DNA from 3 places in the Brachybacterium netajii genome. Region 1 is predicted to be linked to each of the others. Evidence: predicted binding sites of a transcription regulator. Region 1 holds the regulator's gene; each other region holds the start of a gene.
What was found. Region 1 encodes LexA, which represses DNA repair genes until DNA is damaged. Its sites were predicted from a motif close to TCGAACANNTGTTCGA; they were not measured.
Positions count from the first base shown of each region.

Region 1 (7,244 bases):
CCCGTCAGGCGGGCGGTCAGGTGGGCGGCGCCGGGGCCGGCATGGGCTCGCGCGGTCCTGGCGAGACGAAGATCGAGCTGGACCGGCGGCGCATCCGCGACCGCATGGCCAAGCTCCGCCGCGAGATCAAGGCGATGGCCCCGGGCCGCGAGGCGCAGCGCGCCGACCGTCGGCGCAACCGGATCCCGTCGGTCGCGATCGCCGGCTACACCAACGCGGGGAAGTCCTCGCTGCTGAACCGCCTCACGGGCGCCGGCGTGCTGGTCGAGAACGCCCTGTTCGCGACCCTGGACCCGACCGTCCGTCGCTCCCACACGCCCGACGGCCGCGAGTTCACCTACGCGGACACCGTCGGCTTCGTCCGCCATCTGCCCACGCAGCTGGTGGAGGCCTTCCGCTCGACCCTCGAGGAGGTCGGCGGCTCGGACCTGCTGCTCCATGTGGTCGACGTCTCCCACCCGGACCCCGAGGGGCAGATCCGCGCCGTCCGCACGGTGCTGGGCGAGCTCGAGGGCTTCGACGTCCCCGAGATCGTCGTCCTGAACAAGGCCGATCTGGCCTCGCCGGAGACGATCGCCCGCATCCGCAGCCAGGTGGAGGAGTCCGCCGTGGTGTCCGCGCGCAGCGGCCAGGGCATCGAGGAGCTGCGCGAGCTCATCGCCGAGCGGCTCCCGCGGCCCGACGTCGAGGTCGACCTGGTCGTCCCCTACTCCCGCGGCGACCTCGTCTCCCGGGTGCACACCTCCGGCGAGGTCCTCGCCGAGGAGCACCTGGCGGAGGGCACGCACCTGCATGCCCGGGTCGACGAGGCGCTCGCCGCCGAGCTGCGCGGCGCCGCGTGACCGAGGGCGCCTTCCCGGGAGCGCGTCCCGGGAAGGCGGGCCGCGGTCCGACGGCTACCCTGGATCGGTGACTCCCGCCGCCGCCCCGACCGCTTCGACCGCGGAGCTCGACGCCCTCATGGAGGCGGCTGTCGCCGCCGTCGGAGGCAGCCCTCGCGAGGGCCAGAGCGCCATGGCGCGGGCCGTGGGCACGGCGATGGAGGGCAGCCGGCACCTGCTCGTGCAGGCCGGCACCGGCACCGGCAAGTCCCTCGCCTATCTCGTGCCCGCCCTGCATCACGCGGTCACGACGGGCCGGCCCGTCGTCGTCTCCACCGCGACGATCGCGCTGCAGACGCAGATCGTGCGCAAGGACCTCCCGCGACTCGTCGAGGCGCTGGCCGAGCATCTGCCGCGGACCCCCACCTTCGCGCTCCTCAAGGGGCGCGCGAACTACCTGTGCCGCCACAAGCTCGATGGCGGCTACCCGCTCGACCTGGATGCCGGAGCGCTGTTCGCCGAGGTCCGCGTCGACCCCTCCCAGGGCGGCGGCACGGAGAAGCTGGGGGAGCAGGTGCGACGCCTGCGGGACTGGGCGGAGGACACCGAGACCGGGGACCGCGACAGCCTCGAGTCCGCCGTCTCCGACCGTGCCTGGCGCCAGGTGTCCGTCACCGGGAACCAGTGCCTGGGCAGCACCTGCCCGATGGTCGAGGACTGCTTCGCCGAGCGCAGCCGCGAGCTGGCCCGGGAGGTCGATCTGATCGTCACGAACCATGCGCTGCTGGCGATCGACGCCTTCGACGGCCACGGGATCATCCCCGACCATGACGTGGTCGTCTTCGACGAGGCGCACGATCTGGTCTCCCGGGTCACCGGAGCGGTCACCGAGGCGCTGGTTCCCGGCATGGTGCGAGGCGTCGTGCGGGACCTGCGCTCGCTGGGCGTCGCGGCCACCGCCCTCGACGACGCCGGCGAGGAGCTCAAGGAGTCCCTCGACCAGATGGCCGACGGGCGCGTGATCGGCGAGCTCCCGCCGCGGCTGGGCGATGCGATCACCCAGCTGCGGGTCCAGGCCCGCACGGCCCATTCCGATGCCAAGGAGGCGGGGGAGGACGGATCCGTCGCCACCGCCGGGGCGCGCAAGGCCGTGCGCGCCTCGCTGCAGGAGATCATCGACGTCTGCGAGCGCCTCGCGGCGCCCGACGAGGACGACGTCGTCTCGGTCTCGCGCTCGCAGGCGACCGGTCGCTCCAGCATCCAGGTCGCGCCGATGAGCGTCGCCGGCGCGATGCGCGGTGCGATCCTCGAGGACCGCACCGCGGTGCTGACCTCCGCGACCCTCGCCCTCGGCGGGCGCTTCGAACCGCCTGCCGGAGAGGTCGGTCTCGCGCGCGCCGGACGGACCGCGGTGGACGAGCTGCCGGCGTCGGCGGACCGCGGCGCGTGGGCCGGACTGGACGTCGGCAGCCCCTTCGACTACCCGCGCCAGGGGATCCTCTACGTGGCGCGGCATCTGCCGGCGCCCGGTCGCGACGGCCCGGCGCTCGCGATGCTCGACCATCTCACCGAGCTGATCGACGCCTCCCACGGCGGCGCGCTGTGCCTGTTCTCCTCGCGACGCGGAGCGGAGCTCGCCGCCGAGCATGTGCGCGGGCGCCTGTCCCTGCCGATCGGCGTCCAGGGCGAGGACTCGATGGCGAACCTCGTGCGGGACTTCCGCGAGGACGAGGACTCGAGCCTGTTCGGCACGCTCACCCTGTGGCAGGGGGTCGATGTACCCGGTCCCGCCTGCCGCCTCGTGACGATCGACCGCATCCCGTTCCCGCGGCCCGACGACCCGCTGACCTCCGCGCGCCAGGAGCGGATCTCGGAGCGCGGGGGCAACGGGTTCATGGGCGTGTCGGCGCAGCATGCGGCCCTCCTGCTCGCGCAGGGCGCCGGGCGCCTCATCCGCTCGCAGGACGATCGCGGGATGGTCGCCGTCCTCGACGCGCGCCTCGCGACCGCCCGCTACGCCGGCTACCTGCGGGCGGCGATGCCGCCCCTGTGGTCCACCACGGATCCTGACGTCGCGCTCGGCGCCCTCCGCCGGCTCAGCGGGACGGGCGCCTGAGGCCGGGCGCGCGCCGGATCAGACGGAGCTCAGACGGAGCGCAGGACCGCCACGACCTTGCCGAGGATCTCCGCGTGGTCGCCCAGGATGGGGGCGAACGAGGGGTTGTGCGGCATGAGCCAGACGTGGCCGTCCCGCTGGGCGAAGGTCTTCACGGTGGCTTCGCCGTCGATCATCGCGGCGACGATCTCGCCCTTCTCCGCGGTCTGCTGACTGCGCACGACGACCCAGTCGCCGTCGCAGATCGCCGCATCGATCATCGACTCGCCGACGACCTGCAGGAGGAACAGGTCGCCGTCGCCGACCAGGCGGGACGGCAGGGTGAAGACGTCCTCCACCTGCTCCTCGGCCATGATCGGGACGCCCGCGGCGATGCGGCCGACGAGCGGGACCGCGACCGAGGGCCCGCCGGGCGCGGGCTCGGGGAGCCCCTGGACGATCTGCGGCGCGGCCGGCGGCAGGTCCTCCTCGGCGGCCTCCGCGGGGAGCACCACCTCCATCGCGCGCGGCCGCTTTGGGTCCCGCCGCAGCAGGCCCTTGCGCTCGAGCGCCTGCAGCTGATGGGAGACCGAGGACGACGAGGTGAGGCCGACGGCGTCGCCGATCTCGCGCATGGTCGGGGGGTATCCGCGGCTCGCGATCGAGTCCTGGATCGTCTCGAGGACGAGCCGCTGGCGCGGGGTGAGGGAGGCGAGGGGCGAGGGGGAGTCCGAGGCGCCGGCCCGCGATCCCCCCGCACCGCCGACGACCTTGAGTCTCGGCTCCTGGCGGCGTCGGGTGCTCGGGGTCATCGTGAGGGCCTCCCTGGCTTCGTCTGTCGGACCTGCGCGGTTCCGTGGTCCGTGTTCCCAGGGTAGGCGGGAGCGACCGGATCGCCAAACATGTGTTCGAGGTGGGTCTTGCGTGTCGCTGCGGCCTGACCTACGCTCGCACAAAGGTTCGATCGAACAGGAGTTCGGAAATGCAGACGCACATGACCATCCCGACGCCCGTCGGGACCGCTGCGCAGCAGGCGCGGATCATCGCCCTTCCCGTTCGCCGCGAGGCGACGAGCACCTTCGCCGAGCAGACGGAGGCGTCGTCGGCCCCGCAGGCTCGTGCGCATGTTCGACTGGAGATCACGGCCCGGGGGCGGACGGTCGTCACCGTCCTCGCCTTCCTGCTCGGGCTGCTCGTCGCGACGCTGCTCATCCTCGTCCTGGACGTGCCGAGCGCCCTCGCCGGCCAGGAGGCGGGGGAGGGGGAGGTCGTCACCGTCGCGCAGGGCGACACCCTCTGGGGCTATGCCGAGGAGTTCGCCCCCGAGGGCGTGAGCGCGCAGGAGTACATCGCCGAGGTGCGGACCCTGAACCATCTCCCCACCGGCCGGGTCACCGCCGGACAGTCCATCGTGCTCCCCTCCGCGGAGTCGCTCGGGGACTGATCGTCGATGCCGAGCAGGTGCCGCTATCACATCCCTCGGCCGCCCGGGGGAACGCCCGGTATCCTTGGGGGATGCACTGCCCCTTCTGCCGCCATCCCGACTCGCGCGTCGTCGACTCCCGCACGTCCGACGACGGGTCGATGATCAAGCGGCGCCGTCAGTGCCCGAACTGCTCGCGTCGCTTCTCGACGGCCGAGACCGCCTCGCTCTCCGTGATCAAGCGATCCGGTGTGAGCGAGCCGTTCAGCCGTGCCAAGGTGATCTCCGGGGTGCGCAAGGCCTGCCAGGGGCGGCCGGTGAGCGATGACCAGCTCGCCGTCCTCGCTCAGCGCGTCGAAGAGGACATCCGTGCGAGCGGACAGGCCGAGATCGAGGCCCACGGGGTGGGGCTGGCGATCCTCCAGCCGCTCCAGGAGCTCGATCTCGTCGCCTACCTGCGCTTCGCGAGCGTCTACCAGTCCTTCGAGTCCCTCGAGGACTTCGAGGCGGCGATCAGCAGGCTGCGCGCCGAGGGTGCCGAGCTGTCCTCCTGAGCGTGTCGTCCATGCAGGTCATGCCCTCGCACCGAGCACCTTCGCCGAGAGTGTGATCGACTTCTCACCTTCACCGCATCAGGAGGTTCGGAACGTCGGACCTGTGCGTAAGATGTTCGACGTGCGCCGCTGAGGTGCACGCCGGATCGGCGGTCGTGGAGGGGAAGCCACGGCCGCCGATCCTCGTTCCCGGTCAGGCGCCCTCGACGGCGACGTCGGCCCTCTCGGCCGCACCCTCCGGCAGCGGCCGGGCATGCACGAGCCCCAGATGGGTCGTCGGGCGCGTCATCGCGACGTAGAGGTCGCCGGCGCCGTGCTCCTCGACCAGCTCGGCCGGCTCGACGACGACCACCGCATCGAACTCCAGCCCCTTGGCGTCCTTCGCCGTCATCACGGAGATCTCGTCGTCGACCCCCGAGGAGCCCGCGCCGACCGCGGCGGCTCCGGTGGCGTCCTGGAGCGCGAGCACCTGGCTCGCGATCCGGTGCGGCGCGACGATTACGGCGATGCGGCCGATGCTCTGCCCGTGCAGCTCGGCGACCTCCGCGGCGGCGGACGACTCGAGCTGCTCGGCGCGGACGGGCGTGATCCGCGCGTCGCGATCGCCGATGCGCACCGAGGTGACCGTGGTGACGGGGAGCCGGTGCGCGCGCGCCATGCCGAGCGCATGCCCCATGATGCGTGCAGGAGTGCGGTAGTTGACCGTCAGGCGCTCGACCTGGAGGCGGTCCTGGATGTGGGGTGCGAGGGCGGCCTCCCAGGAGTCGGTGCCGGCCGCGGAGGACGTCTGCGCGACATCCCCGACGACGGTGAAGGACTTCGTCGGGCACCGGCGCATGAGGGCCCTCCAGCTCATGGGGGAGTGCTCCTGCGCCTCGTCGACGACGACGTGGCCGTAGGTCCAGGAGCGCTCGGAGGCGGCGCGCTCCGCCAGCGTGCGTCCGTCGCGGACGCGGTTGACCTGGTCGGCGAGGTCCTCGGCGCGGACCATGCCGGAGGTGTCGAAGCTCTCGAGCACCTTGCGGGCGTAGTCGACGTCGGCCTCCCGGCGCTCGGCGGCGTCCCGGGCGCGTGCCTCCTCCGGGGCGGAGTCCTCGCCCAGGATCTCGGCGACCTCGTCCAGCAGGGGGACGTCCTCGACGGTCCAGGGGGCGTCCTTGGACCGGACCAGCAGGTCCACGCGGTCGGCGAGCGAGCGCGGAGCGGCGGCGCGCAGCCGGTCCCGGCGCGAGAGCAGGATCCGCAGGAACCCCTGCGGGGTGTACGGGAGCCAGGCGAGGTTGAGCTCGCGGCGGACGTCGGGATCATGACGGAGATCCGCGAGGATGTCCGGTCGGTCCTCGGGTACGACGGTGCGACCGGCGGCCTTCAGCGCCGCTTCGTAGCGCTCGGCGAGACGGTTCAGGGCGGAGCGGACGAACACGGCGCGGGCGGAGTTGTGGGGCTTGTGCGTGGAGCGCGCATCGCGGCGGGCGGAGCGCACGTCCTCGCGCGTCAGCACGATGTCGGTGCCGTCGATGCGGAGACGGACATCGCGCGCGGGCACGCGCTGACGCTGCTTGACGGCCCGCGTGAGCAGCTCGGCCATCGCGGCGTCCCCCTTGACGCGGGCGACGGCGTCGTCGTCGTGCTCGGTCGTCTCGACCCCGGGGAACAGGGTGCCCGGCGTCATCATGACGACCCCGGATTCGCCGAGGCTCGGCAGCACGCGCTCGATGTAGCGCAGGAAGCCCTGGGTGGGCGCCATGATCAGGACGCCGGTGTGCTCGAGGCGGCGGCGGTGCGTGTAGAGGAGGTAGGCGGCGCGATGGAGGGCGACGGCGGTCTTGCCCGTGCCGGGGCCGCCCTGCACGACGAGCACGCCCCGGTTCTCGGAGCGGATGATGCGGTCCTGCTCGCCCTGTATGGTCGCGACGATGTCGCCCATGCGGCCGGTGCGCTGGCCCGAGACGGCCGCGAGCAGCGCGCCCTCGCCCTGGAGGACGACGTCGTGCCCCTCGTCCAGCACCGTCGGGTCCAGCACGTCGTCCTCGAGGCCGACGACGGTGCGGCCGCGGCTGATGAGGTGGCGCCGCAGCCGCACCCCCTGCGGGTCGGTCGAGGTGGCCTGGTAGAAGGCGGCGGCGGCCGGCGCGCGCCAGTCCACCAGCAGCTGCTCCCGCTCCGGCGTGAACAGTCCGATGCGGCCGATGTAGCGCTGCGCGCCCTCGTCGGTGTCCAGGCGCCCGAAGACCACGGCCCGGCTGACCGAGCGGAGAAGGGCGAGGCGGTCCTCGTAGAGGGCCATGAACGAGTCGCGCTCGGAGCGGTTCTGGTGCGTCGAGGCGTGCTGCGAGGCCTGGATGGCGTCG
Region 1 is NZ_JBSYXB010000001.1:298,189-305,432, reverse strand. Features, by position in the region: gene hflX (GTPase HflX) at 1-842, shown strand, start outside; gene ACXET9_RS01325 (ATP-dependent DNA helicase) at 961-2,937, shown strand; gene lexA (transcriptional repressor LexA) at 2,967-3,728, opposite strand; gene ACXET9_RS01315 (peptidoglycan-binding protein LysM) at 3,899-4,360, shown strand; gene nrdR (transcriptional regulator NrdR) at 4,432-4,893, shown strand; gene ACXET9_RS01305 (HelD family protein) at 5,087-7,244, opposite strand, start outside.

Region 2 (7,244 bases), on a different contig from region 1:
GGGGAGCACGAGCACTTCCTCATCGAACGGCTCGACGGGGCGCTGTCGATCGAGGAGATCGAGGCCCAGTTCGCCGAGCACTTCGAGAGGACCCTCACCCCGGCGCTGTGGGCGTCGCTGTTCTCGCTGCTCGGAGCCAGAGGGCTGCTCGTCGGCAGCGACGATCCGGTGCTCATGGACCGCCTGCGTGACGCCCGTGCGAGTCAGTTGGACGACTCGCGCACCCTGGCGCATGCCCGCATGCCCTTCCTGCGCGCCGATCGTCTGCTCGATGCCCTATCGCCCCTGGCGCAGGCGCTGGACCGGCCTGCAGTGTGGGTCTCGACGTGGGTGGGCGCGCTCGCGCTGCTCGGGTACCTCATCTCGCAGTGGGACCAGGTGTGGACGACCGCGCGGTCCGCGTGGACCCAGCCCGCGGCCGTGATCATGGTGATGGCGGTCCTCTGGGCCACGATCCTGCTGCACGAGATCGGCCACGGGGTGACTGCGCGCCTCTACGGCGCGCGCGACATCGAGATCGGCATCATGTGGCGGCTCCCGCTCCTGATCCCGTACTGCAAGGTGGACGACACCGTGCTCTTCCATGACCGGATGCAGCGGGTGCGGGTCGCACTCGCCGGGCCGACGATCTCGGTCGCACTGTGCCTGCCGTTCGTCATCCCCCATCTCGCGACGGGCGGAGAGGGGCTGCTCGGCACCGTCGCGGCAGCGATCATCGCGTTCGGCCTGTTCTCGGGGCTGCTCAACCTGATCCCCGTCCTGAAGATGGACGGCTACTACGCGATGGCGCACCTGCTGCAGATCCGCGACCTCGAGGGCTCGGCGCAGAAGGAGCTTCTCGCGCTCCTGCGCCGCGGGGGCGGCCCCCGCGGCGCCAACCCGCTGCGTCCTCTCTATCTGGCGTACGGGATCTTCACCGTCGCCCTCTACACAGCCTTCGCCGCGGCCGCCGCGGTGTTCGGGATCAGCGGACTCTCCCCGCTGGTCGGCACCGGTCCGGCGGCTCTCATCGTGATCGTCGTGGTCGGCGCCGCCGTGGCCACCGCGCTCATCGTCAGCCGCCGGTCCAGACGGCATCTCGCCCAACTACCAGGTACTCAGGCCCCGGCCGCACCGGAACGAACGAAATGGGGAACCACATGACCGACGCAACCGATCAGCTGGCGATACGGTCCCGTGATCTCACGAAGAGATTCGGGTCGCGAACGGCCGTCGACTCGGTGAGCCTTGAGGTGAAGCGGGGCGAGGTATACGGATTCGTGGGCCTGAACGGCGCCGGCAAGACCACCTTCATGCGCATGCTGGTCGGCCTCGCCAGGCCGACGAGCGGGGTCGCTGAGGTGCTGGGCCAGCAGCGCCTCACCAATGACGTGCTGCGCCGCGTGGGCACCATGATCGAGGGCCCCACGTTCTATGCGGGACTGACCGGCGCGCAGAACCTCGAGCTCATCGCCCGGTACTCGCGGATCCCGCGCTCCGGAATCGACGCGGCCCTCGAGACGGTGGACCTCGGCTCCCGGGCGGCCTCGAAGTTCAAGGGCTACTCCCTCGGGATGAAGCAGCGCCTCGGCCTCGCCTGCGCCCTGCTCGGCGACCCGGAGCTGCTCATCCTGGACGAGCCGACCAACGGTCTCGACCCGGCCGGCATGTCCGCGATGCGTGATCTGATCCGCGAGCAGGCCGAGATCGGCCGCACCGTGATGCTCTCGAGCCACCTGCTCGGGGAGATCTCCCAGGTCTGCGATCGGATCGGGGTCCTCCACCAGGGGAGGCTCATCACGGTGGGGACTCCGCGCGAGATCGAGCAGCAGTACACCGCAGCCCACGAGGTCCTCGTGACCTGCGACCGCCCGCAGGAGGCGGCCGCGATCGCCCGGGACGTCCCCGGGGTCGAGGACGTGCGGGTCGCGGAGGACGGGATCGAGGCGGAGGTTCCCCCGGAGCACTCTGCCGCCCTGATCCAGGCGCTCGTCGCCGGCGGGGTCGCCGTCCAGGGCATGCGCGCTCGCGAGCGCTCCCTCGAGGAGGCGTTCCTGCAGATGACCAGCACCGGGAAGAACACCGAGGCGGCCGGCGCCGCCGCCGAGAAGGAAGGGGTTGCGCGATGATCGGGGCAGCCGACGCAGAGCTCTACGGGATCCGACACCGGCGGTCGTTCGCGATCGTCTCCATGGTCTGGGTCCTCCAGATCGTGCTGTTCGCCTACCTGGTGAACTTCCTGTTCGCGCAGAATGTGGACAGCGTGCCTGCCGAGCAGATCGAGGCGATGAAGGACGCTCTGCGACCCGAGAACGCGACCGCCGCCGTCGTCGGGTCGCTGCCGATGTTCGGCGCCCCGGTGATGATCATCCTGGGCGCCCTGCTCGCGGCGGGCGATGAGAAGTCCGGAGTGATCCGTGCGATCCTCAGCCGCTTCCCGGAGCGGTCCACGCTCATCGGGGGCAAGATCATCGCCCTCGCGGTCGTCGTGGCCGTCGCCATCCTCGCCTCGTTCCTGGTCGCCTTCGGATGCTCGGCGATCCTCGCCGCGCTGTCCGACGACCCGATCGCGTTCGCCTCGTTCGACGTCATCCTGCGCGACATCGCCTACGGCTATGCCACGGGGCTCACCTGGGCCGTGCTCGGGTTCGCGCTCGGGATCATGACCCGCAGCCTCGCCCTCTCCATCGCCATCGGGCTGCTGTGGGCGCTCGCCGTCGAGCAGGCTCTGCACGGCCTGGCCGGGATGGTGTCGGCCCTCGACGGGATCCGGGTGCTCACCCTGAGCGGTGCGGCGGGAGTCCTTGCCGATGCCACGGGGTCCACCGGTATGGTCGGAGGTGCTCCGGACGCGACAGTGGGCACAGCCCTGCTCGTGCTGCTGGGGTGGTGCGCGGTCGCCATCGGCGCGTCCACGATCGTGTTCAGCACCCGTGATATCAACTGACGCGAGCCAGCGACGAAGGGAAGCACGATGACTGCACCGCAGGCGGCGGCACGATCGACCGTGTCCGCCGGCAGGGACAGGGCGGTCCGCACGACGGCCGCGCTCGGGGCCGTGGGCCTGCTCGCCGCGCTGACGGCCGGGATCCTGCTGCTCACCGGGGCCGACCCCGGGTGGACGCGGGGCTTCGCCGTCGGCGGGCTGGCCGGTGCCGTGCTCGCCGGGGCGGCGGCGGTCCTCGCGCAGCAGGAGCGGACCAGGGCGATCTGCGGCATCGCCGCGTTCGTCCTGCTGGTCGCCTGCTCGACGATCTTCGGCGTCTCCTTCAGCTGACGCGCGGCCCGGGGCGGCGCCGGCGGGTCACGCCGGCACGCCGGCCGCGGCCGACGGACGGATCGCTGGGGCCCGTGCCACATCCGGCCGAGAACTGCGCGATCCGGGAGTGGCGAGGCGCAGGATGGAGGGATGACCGAGCCCTCCGCCGCCACCGCCGCCACCGCCGCGAGCCCTGCCCGCGGAGACCTCCCCTTCCGTCTCCTCGCCCTGGCCTGGGTGATCACCGGCGGGCTCACCGCGGCGATCACCGGCCCGCTCGGCCTCGAGCACGGCTCCTGGTCCGCGGCCTTCCAGGTGCTCGTCGGCGGCGTGATGCAGGGGGTGCTCGGCATCGCGCAGCAGGGTCTCGCCGACCGTGCTCCCGGCCGAGGCGTCCTCGCCACGGAGCTGCTGACCTGGAACGTCGGCGGCCTCGCCGTGATCGGCGGGACGGTGCTGGGGACGCCGCTGCTGGTCGACGCGGGCGGCGCGCTGCTCGTGGTGACGATGGTGCTGATGCTCCGCGCCGTCGGCCGCCGGGCCGCCGGTCCCGTGTGGCTGCTGTGGGTGTTCCGGGCCGCGCTGGTGCTGACCGCGGTGTCCATCCCGGTCGGGCTGGTCCTCGCCCACCTCCGCGCCGCCTGACCCGGGCGATGCCGCCGGCGCGCGGGCTGTGCCTACTGGTACGAGACGAACCAGGGCTTCGGGTCGATTGCGAAGGTCTCCTCCGGGGTGAAGGTGGGGGTGTCCTCGTCGTAGAAGTTCTTCCAGGCCATGCGGACGCCGTCGGGGAGGTCCCGCTGCAGCGCGCGCCAGGTCTCGAGCTTCGCGTCCGGGGTGCCGTGCCCGTCGGCGTGGATCGAGATCGCGAGCTCGGGATGCGAGGTGTCGAGGTCCTGCCGGTCGGTGATCATCGACAGGCTGAACTGGTGGAGGATCAGCAGCTTCTGCGGGAGGCCGTTCTCGGCGGTGAGGTCCGCGAGCCAGGCGGCAGTCTCGTTGACCTCCTCGATCGACACCGAACCGATCTGCTCGAGGTGCCGCTGGCCGGGCTTCAGGCGCCATTCGGCGTCGAGCGCGAGGCCGACGTGCGACTCCTTCAGCAGGTCCTCGTAGAGCTTCGCCTGGGTGAGGAAGTCGGTGGTGCCGGGCTGCAGGTCCAGCACGACGTACACCCCGGCCTCGCCCGCGGCGTCGACCCATTCGCGCAGCGTGTCGATGCTGAGCTCGGTGGAGTAGTCGCCGTCGGAGCCGGCCTGGTCGGAGGCGACCGTCGTGATGATCTCGAAGGCGGGGACGACCTCCTCGTCGGAATGGGCGGAGTACTCGGCGGCGAGGTCCTTCACGCGGGCGATCGAGGCGTCGACGTCCTGCTCGCCGAGCACGCCGAGCGAGGGCACCCCGGGGGTGCCGTAGAGGGCGACCATGCGGCGCCCGGGGAAGATGCTGGTGCCGCCTCCGGGCAGCTCGGGCGCGGTGATCGCCATGGTCAGCACCCTCGTCCAGGCCGCGGCACTGCCTGCGGCGTCGGCGCCGCTCGTGTCGCCGAAGGACTCCCCGAGGGCGAGCATCCCGCTCGACGGGTCCGCGGTCGCGGCCTCCCGGGTCGCCGCGACGGTCGTCGAGTCGAGGCCCGGGTCCCCGCCCGGGATCTCCGCGATGCTCCCGCCGGCCGCGCGGACCTGCGCGGAGGCGACGACGCGCGCGAGCGCCGCTGGATCCTCGCCCGGTCCGGACGCCTCCGCGTCCCCGGCGTCGCTCGCCCCGGCGTCGCTCGCTTCGGCATCGCTCGCTTCGGGGTCGACGAGCAGCGAGAGCGCGGCGGAGGTCCCCTCCCGCTCGACGTCCGGGAGGGATGCCGCGGCGTCGTCGGCCGACGGGTCGACCGCGAGCACGTCGACGTCCTCGCCGCCCGCCTCCTCGATGGCCGTCCCGAACGTCGACTCGAGGGCCGACTCGAGCGCCGCGGCGTCCTCGCCCTCCGCGGTGATCAGCGTCGTCGCGCCCAGGCGCTCGAGCTCGGCCGCGACCTCCGCATCGGTGCCGAGGAGCAGCGGGAGGCCCGTCTCGGCCGCGAGCGCGGCCAGGCCTGGGACAGCGTCGGAGCTCGCCTCCGCCGCGACGATCGCGCCGTCGGACGCGACGAACAGCGAGGATGAGAGCAGGAGCGCGGCGCGAGCGGGGTCCTCGTCCGGCAGGACGGTCGACGCCGGTGCGGTGTCGACGACGTCGACCGCGAGCGCATCCCCCGGGAGCGTGCAGGCTCCCAGCGTCCCGACCAGCGCCGACGTCGCCAGCAGGGCGGCCGACGCGCGGAGCGCGCGGGAGAGGGCGGAGCCGGCGGGACGGGGGAGACGGAGCATGCGGTCCTCTCGGGAGCGATGATGGGGGCGGCGATGGGGGCAGTGCGGCGGCATGACGGGGTGACGGCATGACGCGGCGACCCCCGCCTCACTGTGCCCTGTCGAGGCGGCGATGGCGAGTCGGACATCGCCTTGACATCGTATCGAACGAATGTTCGACTGTCGGCATGCGGTGGAGCGGACAGCGGGTCGACGAGCAGGCGGACGCGCAGGTCGACGAACGGGCCGACGAACGGGCCGACGAGCGGGCCGACGAGCCGGCCAGCGAGCGGGCCGACCAGCAGGCCCCCGCGCTGCTCTCCCTCGCGGGCCTCGTGCGCAGCGTGCGGGCGCCCGAGTTCCAGGGCGTCACCTTCCATGAGGTCCTCGCGAAGTCCGCGCTGAACAAGGTGCCCGAGTCCAGCCCCATGCCCTTCCGCTGGACCGTGAACCCCTATCGCGGCTGCTCGCACGCATGCGTCTACTGCTTCGCCCGCAGCAGCCATCGCTACCTCGATCTCGACGCCGGGGCCGACTTCGACCAGCAGGTCATCGTGAAGGTCAACGCGGCTGAGGTGCTGCGCGCCGAGCTCGCCCGCCGCTCCTGGAAGGGCGAGCACGTCGCCCTCGGCACGAACACCGACCCCTACCAGCGGGCCGAGGGCCGCTACCGGCTGATGCCCGGGATCATCGCCGCGCTCGCCGACTCCGGCACGCCGCTGTCGATCCTGACCAAGGGCACGCTGCTGCGCCGTGATCTGCCGCAGCTCGAGCAGGCGGCCCGGCGGGTGCCCGTCGGCCTCGCGATGTCGATCGCGATCGTCGACGATGCGCTGCAGAAGGCCGTCGAGCCGGGCACGCCCAGCACCGCCGCGCGCCTGGCGACCGTGCGGGCCGCGGCCGACGCGGGCTTCGGCGTCACCGTGTTCATGATGCCGATCCTGCCGTGGCTCACCGACTCCACCGCGCAGCTCGACGACGCCCTCGCCCGCATCGCCGAGGCCGGGGCCGTGCGCGTCGAGTTCGGCGCCCTGCATCTGCGGCCCGGCGCCAAGGAGTGGTTCCTCGCCTGGATCGAGCGCGAGCATCCCGAGCTCGCGACCGGCTATCGCCGCTTCTACGGCCGCGAGCACTATGCGCCCGCCGGCTACCGCCGCGATCTGAGCCGGAGGATCCTGCCGCTGCTCGCCCGCCACGGACTCGACGCCCGCGAGGACGAGGACCAGCCCGAGGTGCGCCGCGCGGCGTCCTTCCGTGCGGCCTCGGCCGCGCGAGCGAGTGCGGTCGGGCCGGCGGGGCTGACGGGGCTGGTCGGGCCGACGGAAGCATCCGCGCTGGTGGCGGGCCCGCGTGCGCTCGACCTGATGCCGCAGCCCTCCCTGTTCTGACCGGCTCCCGCTCGGCGTCCCGACGGGCGTGCGGCGCGGCCGGATCCGTGGAACCTCCTGGACGAGAGGCCGCCGGGCCGATACCGTGTGGCGCGCACCACTTATATAAAGGGTTGAGATAAGTGGTGCCGGTCTGCCGCGACGATGCGGCGGACCGTCGCGACCCCTGAGGAGCCATCCGATGACGCATGCCCCTTCGCCGTTCCCTTCGCCGTCTCCGTTCCCCGCGCAGGAACCGTCGGCCGCAGCGCGCCCGTCGGCCGCACTGCGCGCGGC
Region 2 is NZ_JBSYXB010000003.1:391,550-398,793, forward strand. Features, by position in the region: gene ACXET9_RS08965 (metalloprotease) at 1-1,143, shown strand, start outside; gene ACXET9_RS08970 (ATP-binding cassette domain-containing protein) at 1,140-2,108, shown strand; gene ACXET9_RS08975 (ABC transporter permease subunit) at 2,105-2,926, shown strand; gene ACXET9_RS08980 (hypothetical protein) at 2,954-3,256, shown strand; gene ACXET9_RS08985 (hypothetical protein) at 3,389-3,883, shown strand; gene ACXET9_RS08990 (hypothetical protein) at 3,916-5,601, opposite strand; gene ACXET9_RS08995 (Rv2578c family radical SAM protein) at 5,769-6,968, shown strand; gene ACXET9_RS09000 (glycoside hydrolase family 43 protein) at 7,150-7,244, shown strand, end outside.
Region 2: a site for LexA is predicted at 5,745-5,760, ahead of ACXET9_RS08995 (Rv2578c family radical SAM protein). Genes of this name have one in related genera too.

Region 3 (7,244 bases), on a different contig from region 1:
TCGACGAACTCGGCGGCGTTGGCGTCGCCCAGCACGAAGTCCGCGACCTCGGGGTCGGTGCCGCGCTTGGGCTTGAGCTCGGGGATCCAGTACGGGTTGGGGATGAAGCGCACGTCGGAGACGTGATCGGCCTCCAGCGGGATGCCGTACTTGAAGCCGAAGGAGAGCACGGTCACGGTCAGCCGCTGCTCCGCGCTCGTCCCGAAGACGGTGCGCATCTTCATCGTCAGCTGGTGGACGTTCAGCGGCGAGGTGTCGATGACGAGATCCGCCATCCGACGGTAGGGCGCGAGCATCTCGCGCTCGCGGCGCATGCCCTCGAGCACGCCCTCGTCGCCCTGCAGCGGATGCGGGCGCCGCACCGAGTCGAAGCGGCGCACGAGCGTGGCCTCGTCGGCCGTGAGGAACACCAGGCGCAGGCGCAGGTCCATGCCGCGCATCTGCGCGACGACGTCGGACAGCGATGAGAAGAACGGCCCCGAGCGGGGGTCGACGACCACGGCGAAGCGGTTGTCGCGGCCCTGGGCGGTGGCCTGCAGCTCGTACAGCGTCGGGATCAGCTGCGGCGCGATGTTGTAGACGACGTACCAGCCCATGTCCTCGAGGGCATGGGCTGCGGTCTCACGGCCGGCTCCTGCCAGTCCGGTGATGATGACGACCTCTCCGGTCGTCTCCGTGCGGGGGCCCGTGGACTCCTGAGCTGTCACGGTCGCTCTCCTTCCGGCGCGGGGTCGGTGTCGCGGGTCGCCTCCTCCCGCTCGAGGATCTCCCCCGTCGCCATGTCCACCACGACGTCGAGAGCCTCGGCGTCGGTCGACGTCCCGTCCTCGGATCGTAGCGCGACCTGGATATGCGTCGCGAGCGCGGGCCCGATCCCCGCGACCTCCTGGAGCTCCTCGACGCTCGCGGCGCGCACGGCGGAGACCGTCACGAAGCGGTCCAGCAGTGCCCGCCGACGGGCCGGCCCGAGCCCCGGGATGCCGTCCAGCGCGCTCGCGTGCATCGCGCGCCCGCGCTTGGAGCGGTGGTAGCTGATCGCGAAGCGGTGGGCCTCGTCGCGCAGTCGCTGGACGAGGAACAGCGCCTCGCTCGTGCGCGGGAGGATCACGGGATAGTCCTCGCCCGGCAGCCAGATCTCCTCGAGACGCTTGGCGATGCCCGCGAGCGCGATGTCCGTCACACCGAGCTCGTCGAAGGCGCGCTGGGCCGCCGCCACCTGCGGCGGGCCGCCGTCGACGAGGATCAGCGAGGGCGGGTAGGCGAAGCGGCGGGCCTCCTCCTCGGTCTTCTCCGGCGGATTCAGATGGTGCTTCAGCCGGCGGGTGATGACGTCGTGCATCGAGGCGGTGTCGTCGCGGGCGGCCTCGCCGGTGACCGAATAGCGCCGATACTCGCTCTTCTTCGGCAGCCCGTCCTCGAAGACGACCTGGGAGGCGACCACATTGGTCCCCTGGGAGTGGGAGACGTCGTAGCACTCGATGCGCAGGGGCGGCTCGGCGAGGTCGAGGGCCTCTCCGAGGTCCTCGAGCGCCTTGGTGCGGGCGGTCAGGTCGCCGGTGCGCTTGAGCCGGTGCAGGCGCAGCGCCTCCTCGGCGTTGGCGGTGACGGTCGCGAGCAGGTCCTTCTTCTCGCCGCGCTGCGGAACCCGCAGGTCGACCGGGTGCCCGATCAGCTCGCGCACCTGGTCGAGGTTGCTCGGAAGGACCGGGACCAGCACCTCGCGGGGCGCGGCGCCCTCGGTGTACAGCGTGGTCAGTGCCCGTTCGACGAGGTCCTCGGGGCGGGATTCGTCGAGGATCTCGGCGGTCCAGCCGCGCTGGCCGCGGATGCGGCCGCCGCGCACGTGGAAGACCTGCACGGAGGCCTCGAGCTCGTCCTGCGCGAGGGCGACGAGATCGGCGTCGGTGGCATCGGAGAGGACGACGGAGTTCTTCTCCATGACCTTCTCGAGGGCGCGCAGGTCGTCGCGCAGCGCCGCGGCGGCCTCGTAGTCCATGGCCACCGCCGCGGCCTTCATCCGGCGCTCGATGTCGCGCGTATAGGTGGCGGTGTTGCCGGCCATGAAGTCGGCGAACTGCTCGGCGAGACGGCGGTGCTCGTCCTCCGAGATGTCCCCGACGCAGGGGGCGGAGCACTTGCCGATGAAGCCCAGCAGGCAGGGGCGGCCGGAGCGCTCGGCGCGCCGGTACACCCCGGCGGAGCAGCTGCGCACGGGGAACACCCGCAGCATCAGGTCGAGGGTCTCGCGAATGGCGCCGACCTGCGGATACGGGCCGAAGACCTTGTCGCCCTTGGCACGGGGCCGGCGGGTGATGTGCACCCGCGGCACCTTCTCCCCCATCGTCAGCACCAGATAGGGATAGGACTTGTCGTCGCGGAACTTGACGTTGAAGCGCGGGTCGTACTCCTTGATCCAGGTGTACTCGAGGGTGAGGGCCTCGACCTCCGTGCCCACGACCGTCCATTCGACGCGGACGGCGGTGGTGACCATCCGCCGGGTGCGCTCGTGCAGGGCGCTGAGGTCCTGGAAGTAGTTGGACAGCCGCTGGCGCAGGTTCTTCGCCTTGCCCACGTAGATGACGCGGTCGTGATCGTCCCGGAACCGGTACACCCCCGGGGAGGTGGGGATGGTCCCCGGGGCCGGACGGTAGGTCGCCGGATCGGCCATGCTGCTCGTGCCTCCTGCCGGGCTCAGCCGGCCGTCGCCGCGGCCCCGCCGCGCCCGCTGGCCAGCAGGGGCTTGAGGAAGCGGGCGGTGTAGGAGCCGTCGACCTCGGCGACCTTCTCCGGGGTGCCGGAGGCGACGACGCGGCCTCCGCCGTCGCCGCCCTCCGGACCCATGTCGATGAGGTGGTCGGCGCTCTTGATGACGTCGAGGTTGTGCTCGATGACGACGACGGTGTTGCCCTTGTCGACGAGTCCGCCGAGGACCTCGAGGAGCTTGTGCACATCGGCGAAGTGGAGCCCCGTCGTCGGCTCGTCGAGCACGTAGATCGTGCGGCCGTTGGAGCGCTTGTGCAGCTCGGAGGCGAGCTTGACCCGCTGGGCCTCGCCGCCGGAGAGCGTGGTGGCGCTCTGCCCGAGGCGCACGTACCCGAGGCCGACGTCGACGAGGGTCTGCAGCTGGCGGCGGATCGCGGGGACGGCGTCGAAGAACTCGAGCGCCTCCTCGATCGGCATGTGGAGCACCTCGGCGACGTTCTTGCCCTTGAAGTGGACCTCGAGGGTCTCCCGGTTGTACCGGTTGCCGTGGCAGACCTCGCACTGGACGTAGACGTCCGGCAGGAAGTTCATCTCGATCTTGATCGTGCCGTCGCCCGAGCATGCCTCGCAGCGCCCGCCCTTGACGTTGAAGGAGAAGCGGCCCGCGGTGTAGCCGCGCACCTTCGCCTCCGTGGTCTGCGCGAACAGGGTGCGCACGCGGTCCCACACGCCCGTGTAGGTCGCGGGGTTCGAGCGCGGGGTGCGGCCGATGGGCGACTGGTCCACGTGCACGACCTTGTCGAGGTGCTCGAGACCGGTGACGCGCTTGTGGCGGCCGGGCACGATGCGGGCGCGGTTGAGCTCCTTGGCGAGCACCGCGTACAGGATGTCGTTGACGAGGGTCGACTTCCCGGAGCCGGAGACGCCGGTGACCGCGGTGAGCACGCCGAGCGGGATGCTGACGTCCATGCCCTGGAGGTTGTTGGCGCGGGGGCCGACGACCTTCAGCATCCGGTCGCGGTCGATCGGTCGGCGCACGGGCGGGACGGGGATGGCGAGCTCGCCGCTGAGGTAGCGCCCGGTGAGGCTCTCGGGGTTGCGCTTGAGCTCCTCGACGGAGCCCGAGTGCACGACATGCCCGCCGTGCTCGCCGGCGAGGGGGCCGATGTCGACGATCCAGTCGGCGGCGTTGAGGGTGTCCTCGTCGTGCTCGACGACGATGAGGGTGTTGCCGAGGTCCCGCAGCCGCGTGAGCGTCGCGATGAGCCGCTCGTTGTCGCGCTGGTGCAGGCCGATCGACGGCTCGTCGAGCACGTAGAGGACGCCCACGAGACCGGAGCCGATCTGCGTGGCCAGGCGGATGCGCTGGGCCTCGCCGCCGGAGAGGGTCCCGGCGGCGCGGGCGAGGGAGAGGTAGTCGAGCCCCACGTCGAGCAGGAAGCCGAGGCGCGCGCGGATCTCGCGCAGGACCTCGTCGGCGATGGCGGCATCGCGCACGCCGAGCCGCAGGTCCTGGGCGTAGGCGAGGGCGTCGCGGATGGACATGTCGCAGACCTCGGCGATCGAGCGTCCGCCGACGGTCACCGCGAGCACCTCGGGGCGCAGGCGCGCGCCCTTGCAGGCCGGGCAGGGGACCTCGCGCATGAACTGCTCGTAGCGCTCCTTCGCCCAGTCGGACTCGGTGTCCGAATGGCGGCGGTCGAGGAAGCCCATGACGCCCTCGAAGCCCGTGGAGTAGGTGCGCTCGCGACCGAAGCGGTTGCGGTACTTCACGTGGACCTTGTGGTCCTTGCCGTGCAGCAGCGCCTCGCGCGCCCGTTCGGGCAGCGCCCGCCACGGGACGTCCATCGAGAAGGACAGCTCCTCGGCGAGGGCGGTCATGATCTCCTGATGATGGTCGGAGGAGCCCATGGTCCAGGGGGCGATGGCGCCCTCGGCGAGGGTGAGGTCCTCGTCGGGGATCACGAGCTCGGGGTCGACCTCGAGGCGCATGCCGATGCCGGTGCACTCGGGGCAGGCGCCGTAGGGGGCGTTGAAGGAGAAGGTCCGCGGCTCGATGTCGTCGATCGCGATGGGGTGGCCGTTGGGGCAGGCGCGCTTCTCGGAGAAGCGGCGGCTGCGCTCGGGATCGTCCTCCTCGCGGTCCACGAAGTCGACGACGAGGATGCCCTCGGCCAGGCGCAGGGCGGTCTCGACGGAGTCGGTGAGGCGGCGCCGGGAGTCGGGCTTGGCGGCGAGACGGTCGACGACGACCTCGATCGTGTGCTTGAACTTCTTGTCGAGGACGATCTCCTCGTCGAGGCGCCGCACCGCACCGTCGACGCGGGCGCGCGCGTACCCCTGGGAGCGCAGCGAGCTCAGCAGGTCGGCGTGCTCGCCCTTGCGGCCCTGGACGACGGGGGCGAGCAGCTGGAAGCGGGTCCCGGCAGGATGCCGCTCCTCGTCGAGGAGCTCGTCGACGATCTGCTCGGCCGAGGACGCGCTCACCTGCTCGCCGCACACGGGGCAGTGCTGCACGCCGGTGCGCGAGAACAGCAGACGGAGGTAGTCGTAGACCTCGGTGATGGTGCCGACGGTCGAGCGCGGATTGCGGTTCGTGGACTTCTGGTCGATCGACACCGCCGGGGAGAGGCCCTCGATGAGGTCGACGGCGGGCTTGTCCATCTGCCCGAGGAACTGCCGGGCGTACGCGGAGAGAGACTCCACGTAGCGCCGCTGCCCCTCGGCGAAGATCGTGTCGAAGGCCAGGGAGCTCTTCCCCGAGCCCGACAGGCCGGAGAACACCACCAGCCTGTTGCGGGGGATCTCGATGTCGACGTTCTTGAGGTTGTGCTCCCGCGCTCCGCGGACCACCAGCGTTTCAGTCACCGGCCCATCCTAGGCACGCCACCCCCTGTTCGAACAGACGTTCGCAGAAGGTCGTTCCTCACTCCCCCGGCGTGCTGCTCCCCCGGGCCTCCGGGCGCCGGGGGCGGCCGCTCGTCCCGGCGAGCGCGGCCTGCGCCCCGGCGAGCGAATGCGGCGTCGGCGAGCGCATGCGCGGCCGACGGTGCAGACTCGACCGACGGTTCCGAGGGGGCGGTGGACCATCGGCGGCTGCGGCGAGGGGCGGCGGGCAGGGCGGGATACTGGGTGCATGACCGAGCATCGCCCGTCCGCTCCCCTGTCTCCTCTGTCTCCTCTGTCTCCTTCGGCCGGCTCCCCTGGCGTTCCTGCCTCCTCCGGTTCTCCTGTCGCTGCTGTCTCCGGGTCTGCGGATGCTGGGGCGTCGTCGGCGCCGGCGTGGCATGTCGCTGCGCATGGGGAGTCTGCGGTGATCGAGCGTCCGGGTCTGACGGTGCGCAAGGCGTCGGTGGGGCCGATGGACAACGATGCGTATCTGCTGACGTGCACAGCGACGGGCGAGCAGCTGCTGGTGGATGCGGCGGCGGAGCCGGAGCGGCTGCTGGCGCTGGTGCGCGAGGGGTCGGGGCGTCTGGGCACGGTGGTGACGACGCATGCGCATCACGATCATGTGGGGGCGCTGGCGGAGGTGGTCGCGGCGACGGGGGCGTCGACGGCGGCGGGGGCGGAGGATGCGCCGGAGATCGCGGTGGCGACGGATCGTCTGCTGGGGCAGGGGGATGTGATCGTGCTGGGTGTGCAGCGTCTGGAGGTGATCGCGCTGCGGGGGCATACGCCGGGGTCGGTGGCGCTGCTGTGGGAGGCGGATCGGTCGGGCGCGGCGCTGGAGGGCGCTGCGGCGGTGGATGTCGCTCCCCTGCTGTTCACCGGTGACTCGCTGTTCCCCGGAGGCGTGGGGAAGACGGATCGGGATCCGGTGCGGTTCGCGCGGTTGCTGGCGGATGTGGAGGAGCGGGTGTTCTCGCGGCTGCCGGATGCGACGGAGGTGCATCCGGGGCATGGGGATGCGACGACGCTGGGGGCGGAGCGTCCTGCGCTGGGCGCGTGGCGCGAGCGCGGCTGGTGAGCCTGCGGGAGCCGTCGGGAGTCCCGGGGCAGTCGTCGGGGTCCGGCTCGGGGGCGGTGCACTGGTGCGTCCTGGGCCGGGCCGACGACGGTCGGACGGCTCTGGTCGATCTCGCCGCTGACGGGACGGAGAGGGGGCGGGTCGCGGTCACGGCGGAGGAGCTGCCGGCGGAGGTCGCGCTGCGGGAGCGCGCGGGCGGGGCGACGGGGGCGCCGCGGTGGGTGTGGAGCGATGCGGCGGCCTGGTATCCGCGGCTGCTGGCGGCGGGGGTGACGCTCGAGCGCTGTCATGATCTGCGGCTGGTGCACATGATCCTGCGCCATGCGAGCGCGGTGGAGAAGGGGGCGATGCAGGGGGCGGTGCAGTGGGAGGTGCCGCTGGAGCATCTGGCGGAGGGGCGTCCGGCGGAGGCGGCGCTGTTCGAGCTCGACGGCGGGACGGCGCGCCCCGGGGATGTGCCCCATGGGGTCGAGGAGGCGCTGGCGGAGCTGCGTCGGCAGCTCGCGGCGATCGCGGGGTCGTCGGCGCCGAGCGCGCTGCGGCTGCTGGTGGCGGCGGAGTCGGCGGGGGC
Region 3 is NZ_JBSYXB010000002.1:190,702-197,945, reverse strand. Features, by position in the region: gene rapZ (RNase adapter RapZ) at 1-707, opposite strand, end outside; gene uvrC (excinuclease ABC subunit UvrC) at 704-2,668, opposite strand; gene uvrA (excinuclease ABC subunit UvrA) at 2,692-5,571, opposite strand; gene ACXET9_RS04615 (MBL fold metallo-hydrolase) at 6,017-6,673, shown strand; gene ACXET9_RS04610 (bifunctional 3'-5' exonuclease/DNA polymerase) at 6,730-7,244, shown strand, end outside.
Region 3: a site for LexA is predicted at 5,601-5,616, ahead of uvrA (excinuclease ABC subunit UvrA). Genes of this name have one in related genera too.